DNA from 3 places in the Paenibacillus sp. FSL M7-0896 genome. Region 2 is predicted to be linked to each of the others. Evidence: a T-box and tRNA genes for the amino acid it is inferred to sense, from the RefSeq annotation. Region 2 holds a T-box; the other regions hold tRNA genes.

Region 1 (3,252 bases), 3.4 Mb from region 2:
GACTGGAGGAACTTTTGCGGTAGGGGAAATGATCCAGAAAAATAAGAACAGCCCATTAGATGAAAAATCTAATGGGCTGTTCTTACTAAAAATAATACCGGCGAGAGGACTCGAACCTCCACGGTTTCCCACTCGATTTTGAGTCGAGCGCGTCTGCCATTCCGCCACGCCGGCGTATACATATATAATTTCCAAAAAAATAATGGAGGTGCCACCCAGATTTGAACTGGGGATAAAGCTTTTGCAGAGCTTTGCCTTACCACTTGGCTATGGCACCACATGAAATGGAGCGGACGACGGGAATCGAACCCGCGACCCTCGCCTTGGCAAGGCGATGCTCTACCGCTGAGCCACGTCCGCATATAATGGCTGGGGATATAGGAATCGAACCTATGAATGACGGAGTCAAAGTCCGTTGCCTTACCGCTTGGCTAATCCCCAATATATTTTTTAAAAGAAAATGGGGCGACCGATGGGTCTCGAACCCACGAATGCCGGAACCACAATCCGGTGCGTTAACCCCTTCGCCACGGTCGCCATGTGAAGCTTTTAAGTTGTATTGCTATGTAATTCTTATAAAAGAAATGGGGCGACCGATGGGTCTCGAACCCACGAATGCCGGAACCACAATCCGGTGCGTTAACCCCTTCGCCACGGTCGCCATATGATTCTTTTATATGAAATTACTTGGCAGGGGCAGCAGGAATTGAACCCACACCAACGGTTTTGGAGACCGTTGTTCTACCTTTAAACTATGCCCCTAAAAAATGGTGGAGGCTGATGGATTCGAACCACCGAACACGTACGTGAGCAGATTTACAGTCTGATGCGTTTGGCCACTTCGCTAAGCCTCCACGGTATGGTGCCGGCGAGAGGACTTGAACCCCCAACCTACTGATTACAAGTCAGTTGCTCTACCAATTGAGCTACACCGGCATATTAAGTTGTGTATGGTGGCGCGGGAGGGAATCGAACCCCCGACACAAGGATTTTCAGTCCTTTGCTCTACCGACTGAGCTACCGAGCCATAAAAGTAATTTTGAAAAGATGGCGGAACCGACGGGATTCGAACCCGCGATCTCCTGCGTGACAGGCAGGCATGTTAGGCCAACTACACCACGGTTCCAAATTGGTTGCGGGGGCAGGATTTGAACCTGCGGCCTTCGGGTTATGAGCCCGACGAGCTACCGGGCTGCTCCACCCCGCGTCATTGAACAAAATCTATTCGATTAAGATAGATGGTGGAGGCTGAGGGGTTCGAACCCCCGACCCTCTGCTTGTAAGGCAGATGCTCTCCCAGCTGAGCTAAGCCTCCATGTATCAGTTCAAAAAAAATGGTGACTCGTATGGGATTCGAACCCATGTTACCTCCGTGAAAGGGAGGTGTCTTAACCCCTTGACCAACGAGCCATGCTGTGTAAAAAGTATTGCTACGGAGAGAGAGGGATACTCTTCACTTCGTTACGAGATTGCGAAGCAGTGCTAACGAAGCCTATGCTCCAACGAACCACTTAGGGTTCTCATCCCTATTCAAAGAAGTATTGCTACGGAGAGAGAGGGATTCGAACCCTCGAGACGCTTGTGGCGCCTACACGATTTCCAATCGTGCTCCTTCGGCCAAACTCGGACACCTCTCCATATGGCTCCCCGAACAGGACTCGAACCTGTGACAACTCGATTAACAGTCGAGTGCTCTACCAACTGAGCTATCAGGGAATATACATATCAGGCTTGATCGCCTGAAAACTGAATCCGAAACGAATCTGCGTCTTAGAAATTTGGATAAGCCCTCGACCGATTAGTATTGGTCAGCTCCATGCATTGCTGCACTTCCACCTCCAACCTATCTACCTCGTCGTCTTCAAGGGGTCTTACATACTGGGAAATCTCATCTTGAGGGGGGCTTCACGCTTAGATGCTTTCAGCGCTTATCCCGTCCGTACGTAGCTACTCAGCCATGCTCCTGGCGGAACAACTGATGCACCAGCGGTACGTCCATCCCGGTCCTCTCGTACTAAGGACAGCTCCTCTCAAATTTCCTGCGCCCACGACAGATAGGGACCGAACTGTCTCACGACGTTCTGAACCCAGCTCGCGTACCGCTTTAATGGGCGAACAGCCCAACCCTTGGGACCTACTTCAGCCCCAGGATGCGATGAGCCGACATCGAGGTGCCAAACCTCCCCGTCGATGTGGACTCTTGGGGGAGATAAGCCTGTTATCCCCAGGGTAGCTTTTATCCGTTGAGCGATGGCCCTTCCATGCGGTACCACCGGATCACTAAGTCCGACTTTCGTCCCTGCTCGACTTGTAGGTCTCGCAGTCAAGCTCCCTTATGCCTTTGCACTCTGCGAATGATTTCCAACCATTCTGAGGGAACCTTTGAACGCCTCCGTTACTCTTTAGGAGGCGACCGCCCCAGTCAAACTGCCCGCCTGACACGGTCCCCGTACCCGATGAGGGCACTAGGTTAGAACCTAGATACGATCAGGGTGGTATCCCAACGGCGCCTCCGCAGAAGCTTGCGCTCCTGCCTCCACGGCTCCCACCTATCCTGTACAGATCGTACCCAAATTCAATATCAAGCTGCAGTAAAGCTCCATGGGGTCTTTCCGTCTTGTCGCGGGTAACCTGCATCTTCACAGGTATTAAAATTTCACCGGATCTCTCGTTGAGACAGCGCCCAAGTCGTTACGCCATTCGTGCGGGTCAGAATTTACCTGACAAGGAATTTCGCTACCTTAGGACCGTTATAGTTACGGCCGCCGTTTACTGGGGCTTCGGTTCACAGCTTCGGGTTTAACCCCTAACCGCTCCCCTTAACCTTCCAGCACCGGGCAGGCGTCAGCCCGTATACTTCGCCTTACGGCTTCGCACAGACCTGTGTTTTTGCTAAACAGTCGCTTGGGCCTTTTCACTGCGGCCCCCTCGGGCTATTCACCCTACCGAGGCACCCCTTCTCCCGAAGTTACGGGGTCATTTTGCCGAGTTCCTTAACGAGAGTTCTTCCGCGCGCCTTAGAATTCTCTTCTCGCCTACCTGTGTCGGTTTGCGGTACGGGCACCTTCTCCTGGCTAGAGGCTTTTCTTGGCAGTGTGAGATCATGACCTTCGCTACTGTAATTTTCGCTCCCCATCACAGCCCAGCCTTACGATGTGCGGATTTGCCTGCACACCAGCCTCACTGCTTAGACGGACATCCATCAGTCCGCGTCACTACCCTCCTGCGTCACCCCATCGCTCATAGCGGATT
Region 2 (3,252 bases):
CGACTGCACCGGCATGGTCGTCGTTCCATAGTAATCCAGGTTATCCCAGCGTACGCCGACAAACTGCTGGCGGTTCAAATCACTGTAGGTGGTGAACGGCAGCTCCCGCTTATGCTCGGGGCCGGGGATCAGATATCCTTGCTCCTGCAGATCCCCGATGGGGATCAGGAAGCTTTTGAGCACAGTATGCATCTGATTCTTCGTCCGCCGGCTGATGTACTTCTTATACATATCATAAGCGAACATTACCCAGATGATGGAGAACAGGATGGATTTCAGATAAATAATTACAGCCAGGCCGCCAACGAGCCCTACCAGCCATAACCAGCGTGTTACCGCCGTGGCAATTCGCCCCCCATCCAGCGGATGGATCGGCAGCAGGTTAATCAAGTTAAGCAAGAACCCGACGTATGCCAGCGAGTATAACAAAGGACTATGATAATAATAAGCCGCTCCGAATACTACAACCGCACCAATACTCCCGAGTATAGGGCCGCCAAAAGCTACATAAGCTTCCTGTCTGGCATCCAGCGGCTGCCGCTTCATCGTAATGAGTGCACCCATAAACGGAATAAACAGAGGCGCGCTCACCGGCAGCCCAATCCGCTTGGCAGCGATCACATGGCCGATCTCATGAACGAACATTAAGGCAACGAAGCCCACCGCGAATTGCCATGGCGAGATCAGGGCATAAGCCCAGATCGATACCATCATGGAGATCAGCGGACCTGCGATTTTCCCGAGCTTGAGCAGAGAGATAATGGCCTTTCCCTTGAGCAGCAGCAGTACCGCCCCGCTGCCCAGCCACCCCCATGCCCCCGAGCTTTTTTTCTCCTGTTTGTTTTCCTGCAATAGTCTCAATCTCCTTTTGATCACTGTGTCGCTTCACTTCCAGGCCAGGATCAGGCACTCCTCTGCTTCCCGTTAGCCCTTACTCTCTACTGTCGCACAGGAGTGCAGTGGATTGCAAATAGACTTACGGTGTTGACAAATCTCCCGGCCTGCGTATATGATATCCAGTAATTAGGATAACCACAATAGCTGCGAAGAGAAAGAGTACCCTGGCAATTCTTCCACAGAGAGCTCCGGATGCTGAAAAGGAGCAAAGAAAACCCTCGGGAATATGGTCTCAGAGCTGCGCATCGAAGCCCGCATCGCCGGGACGTAGGCTGCGCCGGAACCCGCATCCGTTAGCATGCTAGGGTATACCCGCTTTAATCTGCGGACGTACCTGAAGAGGTGGATGCTGCGAGGCATTGATGAATTTGGGTGGTAACACGTGAGCACAGGCTCTCGTCCCTTTAGGGGATGAGTGCCTTTTTTGCGTTCACATCATTTGAGGAGGAGAGAAATATGACTAACATTTTTATTGGAGGGGCTTGGCCTTATGCCAACGGCTCCCTGCATCTGGGCAGACTCGCCAGCATTCTTCCGGGAGATATTCTGGCCCGCTACCACCGTGCTAAAGGTGATGCTGTGCTCTATGTATCCGGCAGTGATTGTCACGGTACCCCCGTTGCTGTACAGGCGGCGCAGGAGGGTGTAGCCCCGGGTGAATTCGCCAGCCGGTATCATGAGGAGTTCGCCGCTTGCTTCCGCGCCATGGGCTTCACTTATGACTTGTATACCCGGACCGATCAGGCACATCACCACAATACGGTGCAGGAGCTGTTCCTTAAGCTGCTGGATCACGGGTATCTGTACCAGAAATCGAGTCTCCAGTGTTATTGTGAGCAGGACCAGCGCTTCTTGCCGGACCGTTATGTTCATGGCCTCTGCCCGGTATGCGGACAGCAGGCCCGGGGAGACCAATGCGATTACTGTTCAACGATTCTCGATCCGGTGGATCTGCTGGAGCGCACATGCGCCCTCTGCGGCTCTACGCCTGTGCTGCGCTCTACTCAGCATTACTATCTGTCGCTGTCCAGCTTCCAGCAAGCACTCACAGAATATACTGATTCCGCGCAGGGCTGGAGAGACAATGCCGTCCGTCTAACCCGCAGATATCTGCAGGAAGGCCTGCAGGACCGCGCAGCAACACGCGATCTGGACTGGGGCGTGGATGTCCCCACCCCAGGCTTCGCAGACAAAAAAATCTATGTCTGGATCGAAGCGGTCAGCGGTTATCTGTCGGCCAGCAAGCAATGGGCCGCCGAGACGGGGGGCCGCTGGGAGGATTTCTGGTCTGTAGCGTCCGCACAAGATAACGATGGGCAGCCGCCTATAACCGCTTACTATGTGCACGGGAAGGACAATATTCCTTTTCACAGCCTAATCTGGCCTGCTATCCTGCTTGGAGCTGAGGAACTACATCTGCCGGACCGGATCTTCTCTTCTGAATATCTGACCCTGGAAGGGCAGAAATTCTCCACCAGCCGCAACTGGGCGGTCTGGGTGCCGGATATTCTCAGCCGGTATGACCCGGACTCGGTCCGTTATTTCCTGACTGCGAACGGTCCCGAGAAGCGGGATGCCGACTTCTCCTGGAGAGAGTTCATCTACAGCCATAACAGCGAGCTGCTGGGCGCATTCGGCAATTTCGTCAACCGCAGCCTCGTATTCGTGAATAAGTTCTGGAACGGCAGAGTTCCAGATGGAGTCTTGGATAAAGCATGGGTTAGCAGTCTGGACCAGCTGTATAAGGAGGCAGGAAGGCTGACCCAAGCCGGACACTTCAAGGAGGCCCTGGAATTCATCTTCTCGCATATCCGCCAGGCCAATAAGTATTTCGATCAGCAGCAGCCGTGGCTCCAGATCAAGCATGATCCTGCAGCCGGGGCTAACACGCTGTACACCTGTGTTCAGATTATTGCCAATCTGTCTAACCTGCTGAACCCGTTCCTCCCCTTCTCCTGCGAGAAGATTAGAGGCTTCCTGTCCATAGAACAGCCCGTATGGCACCCGGTATCCGTCCTGGCAGAGCAGCCTATATTGGAGCTTGAGCTGCTGTTCGAGCGGATAGATGTAGAGCGCATAGAGGAGGAAATAGAGCGGATGAAAGACAAAAGCGTCCTGCCTCTCATACCGCTCACGAAAGCAAGCGGCGAAGGCAAGGACGCTCCGGGGTCTTAATATTGATGAATACACAGCGGCTGTCCGCTCTGTGTGATAACTTAGTTCTGGCCGGGGTAACGTGCTCCGGCTGCAATACCTTGCGGGGATATCCGCTCAATCCGGGCGAGATCCTCTGCCGTCAATGTAACCTGAAGCGCTCCGAGGTTCTCTTGTAACCGCTCCAGCCGCTTCGTGCCG
Region 3 (3,252 bases), 2.2 Mb from region 2:
GCATGGGGCCCCATCCTTTCATCGCAAAGGAGCGATTGTATTCGGACTTTCGCATACAATGGGACACGCGCACTTATATCAGCCCAATGTGTTCTGTTTTTCGCATACATTTCCAAATAGCAAAAAAAGTCCGCCTTCCCCATAGGGATGACGGACTCATGTGATACAGATATAAGCGGGTGATGGGAATCGAACCCACGCTATCAGCTTGGAAGGCTGAAGTTCTACCATTGAACTACACCCGCACAGGTGAAATGAAATATCGGGATGACACGATTTGAACATGCGACCCCCTGGTCCCAAACCAGGTGCTCTACCAAGCTGAGCTACATCCCGTTAATAAAAAAGTTAAATCAGTGAAGTAATAATGGCGCACCCTGAGAGATACGGATGCTACGCATCCGATTGCGAAGTTGTGCTATCGAAGCTTATGCTCCAACGAACTCGTTCGAATCTGACGGACACTTAGATAATTCAATGAAGCAATATATGGCGCGCCCTGAGAGATTCGAACTCCCGGCCTTTTGATTCGTAGTCAAACGCTCTATCCAGCTGAGCTAAGGGCGCAAAATCTATATGGAGCGGACGACGGGAATCGAACCCGCGACCCTCGCCTTGGCAAGGCGATGCTCTACCGCTGAGCCACGTCCGCAAAAACATGGTGCGCGTGAAGGGACTTGAACCCCCACGTCGTGAAACGCCAGATCCTAAGTCTGGTGCGTCTGCCATTCCGCCACACGCGCACACGTTACAAGAAAATGGTGAGCCATGAAGGACTCGAACCTTCGACACCCTGATTAAAAGTCAGGTGCTCTACCAACTGAGCTAATGGCTCTCATAAGAGAAACAATCCAAAAAAGATGGCTGGGGATATAGGAATCGAACCTATGAATGACGGAGTCAAAGTCCGTTGCCTTACCGCTTGGCTAATCCCCAATATTATAATTAGCAAAATACTACGGAATCGGATGGATACTCTATACTTCGAGATATAGGATGCTCAATCCCTCATGTCTTAATACCAATTAAAATGGCGGAACAGGGCGGGATACTCTTCACTCCGTTACGAGATTGCGAAGTATTCCTTTCGATGCCTATGCTTCAACGAACCCAGGGAATTCTCATCCCTTAAGCCATTAAAAATGGCGGAACCGACGGGATTCGAACCCGCGATCTCCTGCGTGACAGGCAGGCATGTTAGGCCAACTACACCACGGTTCCAAATTGGTTGCGGGGGCAGGATTTGAACCTGCGGCCTTCGGGTTATGAGCCCGACGAGCTACCGGGCTGCTCCACCCCGCGTCATTGAATATTATCTATTCGGTTAAGATAGATGGTGGAGGCTGAGGGGTTCGAACCCCCGACCCTCTGCTTGTAAGGCAGATGCTCTCCCAGCTGAGCTAAGCCTCCATGTATCAGTTCCAAAAAAATGGTGACTCGTATGGGATTCGAACCCATGTTACCTCCGTGAAAGGGAGGTGTCTTAACCCCTTGACCAACGAGCCATGCTGTGTAAAAAGTATTGCTACGGAGAGAGAGGGATTCGAACCCTCGAGACGCTTGTGGCGCCTACACGATTTCCAATCGTGCTCCTTCGGCCAAACTCGGACACCTCTCCATATGGCTCCCCGAACAGGACTCGAACCTGTGACAACTCGATTAACAGTCGAGTGCTCTACCAACTGAGCTATCAGGGAATATGTAACCAATCAGGGCAAAAAAAATACCACAATGTGTGTGGATGGTCCGCTTGGCGGCGTCCTACTCTCCCAGGACCCTTCGGTCCAAGTACCATCGGCGCTGGAGGGCTTAACGGTCGTGTTCGGGATGGGTACGTGTGGAACCCCTCCGCTATCGCCACCAAACGGGCATTTACAGCGTAAATGCTTCAGGAATTTGATTCCTGAAAACTGAATCCGAAACGAATCTGCGTTTGCCCTTCTTACGGGGCCCCCGGAAAGTATTCGGAATCCGCTTCGTCAGCTTCATCTTCACTTTTTGGGGTAACTTTTGGATAAGCCCTCGACCGATTAGTATTGGTCAGCTCCATGCATTGCTGCACTTCCACCTCCAACCTATCTACCTCGTCGTCTTCAAGGGGTCTTACATACTGGGAAATCTCATCTTGAGGGGGGCTTCACGCTTAGATGCTTTCAGCGCTTATCCCGTCCGTACGTAGCTACTCAGCCATGCTCCTGGCGGAACAACTGATGCACCAGCGGTACGTCCATCCCGGTCCTCTCGTACTAAGGACAGCTCCTCTCAAATTTCCTGCGCCCACGACAGATAGGGACCGAACTGTCTCACGACGTTCTGAACCCAGCTCGCGTACCGCTTTAATGGGCGAACAGCCCAACCCTTGGGACCTACTTCAGCCCCAGGATGCGATGAGCCGACATCGAGGTGCCAAACCTCCCCGTCGATGTGGACTCTTGGGGGAGATAAGCCTGTTATCCCCAGGGTAGCTTTTATCCGTTGAGCGATGGCCCTTCCATGCGGTACCACCGGATCACTAAGTCCGACTTTCGTCCCTGCTCGACTTGTAGGTCTCGCAGTCAAGCTCCCTTATGCCTTTGCACTCTGCGAATGATTTCCAACCATTCTGAGGGAACCTTTGAACGCCTCCGTTACTCTTTAGGAGGCGACCGCCCCAGTCAAACTGCCCGCCTGACACGGTCCCCGTACCCGATAAGGGCACTAGGTTAGAACCTAGATACGATCAGGGTGGTATCCCAACGGCGCCTCCGCAGAAGCTTGCGCTCCTGCCTCCACGGCTCCCACCTATCCTGTACAGATCGTACCCAAATTCAATATCAAGCTGCAGTAAAGCTCCATGGGGTCTTTCCGTCTTGTCGCGGGTAACCTGCATCTTCACAGGTATTAAAATTTCACCGGATCTCTCGTTGAGACAGCGCCCAAGTCGTTACGCCATTCGTGCGGGTCAGAATTTACCTGACAAGGAATTTCGCTACCTTAGGACCGTTATAGTTACGGCCGCCGTTTACTGGGGCTTCGGTTCACAGCTTCGGATTGCTCCTAACCGCTCCCCTTAACCTTCCAGCACCGGGCAGGCGTCAGCCCGTATACTTCGCCTTACGGCTTCGCACAGACCTGTGTTTTTGCTAAACAGTCGCTTGGGCCTTTTCACTGCGGCCCCCTCGGGCTATTCACCCTACCGAGGCACCCCTTCTCCCGAAGTTACGGGGTCATTTTGCCGAGTTCCTTAACGAGAGTTCTTCCGCGCGCCTTAGA

Evidence for each region. The T-box of region 2 lies ahead of metG (methionine--tRNA ligase). A T-box ahead of a tRNA ligase gene usually reads a tRNA of that ligase, here a tRNA-Met.
Region 1: it encodes a tRNA-Met, which carries the amino acid that the T-box ahead of metG (methionine--tRNA ligase) is inferred to sense. The anticodon was not compared.
Region 3: it encodes a tRNA-Met, which carries the amino acid that the T-box ahead of metG (methionine--tRNA ligase) is inferred to sense. The anticodon was not compared.

The regions. Positions count from the first base shown of each region.
Region 1 is NZ_CP150250.1:6,211,851-6,215,102, forward strand. It holds tRNA gene MKY12_RS26740 (tRNA-Leu) at 96-174, opposite strand; tRNA gene MKY12_RS26745 (tRNA-Cys) at 204-277, opposite strand; tRNA gene MKY12_RS26750 (tRNA-Gly) at 286-360, opposite strand; tRNA gene MKY12_RS26755 (tRNA-Gln) at 367-441, opposite strand; tRNA gene MKY12_RS26760 (tRNA-His) at 462-537, opposite strand; tRNA gene MKY12_RS26765 (tRNA-His) at 586-661, opposite strand; tRNA gene MKY12_RS26770 (tRNA-Trp) at 689-762, opposite strand; tRNA gene MKY12_RS26775 (tRNA-Tyr) at 769-854, opposite strand; tRNA gene MKY12_RS26780 (tRNA-Thr) at 861-936, opposite strand; tRNA gene MKY12_RS26785 (tRNA-Phe) at 952-1,027, opposite strand; tRNA gene MKY12_RS26790 (tRNA-Asp) at 1,049-1,126, opposite strand; tRNA gene MKY12_RS26795 (tRNA-Met) at 1,131-1,207, opposite strand; tRNA gene MKY12_RS26800 (tRNA-Val) at 1,240-1,315, opposite strand; tRNA gene MKY12_RS26805 (tRNA-Glu) at 1,336-1,410, opposite strand; tRNA gene MKY12_RS26810 (tRNA-Ser) at 1,548-1,637, opposite strand; tRNA gene MKY12_RS26815 (tRNA-Asn) at 1,641-1,716, opposite strand; rRNA gene MKY12_RS26820 (23S ribosomal RNA) at 1,779-3,252, opposite strand, start outside.
Region 2 is NZ_CP150250.1:2,790,328-2,793,579, reverse strand. It holds gene MKY12_RS11680 (site-2 protease family protein) at 1-852, opposite strand, end outside; T-box leader at 1,035-1,304, shown strand; gene metG (methionine--tRNA ligase) at 1,354-3,072, shown strand; gene MKY12_RS11670 (aldo/keto reductase) at 3,114-3,252, opposite strand, start outside.
Region 3 is NZ_CP150250.1:631,485-634,736, reverse strand. It holds tRNA gene MKY12_RS02670 (tRNA-Gly) at 175-245, opposite strand; tRNA gene MKY12_RS02665 (tRNA-Pro) at 263-336, opposite strand; tRNA gene MKY12_RS02660 (tRNA-Arg) at 491-567, opposite strand; tRNA gene MKY12_RS02655 (tRNA-Gly) at 578-652, opposite strand; tRNA gene MKY12_RS02650 (tRNA-Leu) at 660-743, opposite strand; tRNA gene MKY12_RS02645 (tRNA-Lys) at 760-835, opposite strand; tRNA gene MKY12_RS02640 (tRNA-Gln) at 862-936, opposite strand; tRNA gene MKY12_RS02635 (tRNA-Asp) at 1,144-1,221, opposite strand; tRNA gene MKY12_RS02630 (tRNA-Met) at 1,226-1,302, opposite strand; tRNA gene MKY12_RS02625 (tRNA-Val) at 1,335-1,410, opposite strand; tRNA gene MKY12_RS02620 (tRNA-Glu) at 1,431-1,505, opposite strand; tRNA gene MKY12_RS02615 (tRNA-Ser) at 1,529-1,618, opposite strand; tRNA gene MKY12_RS02610 (tRNA-Asn) at 1,622-1,697, opposite strand; rRNA gene rrf (5S ribosomal RNA) at 1,749-1,865, opposite strand; rRNA gene MKY12_RS02600 (23S ribosomal RNA) at 2,011-3,252, opposite strand, start outside.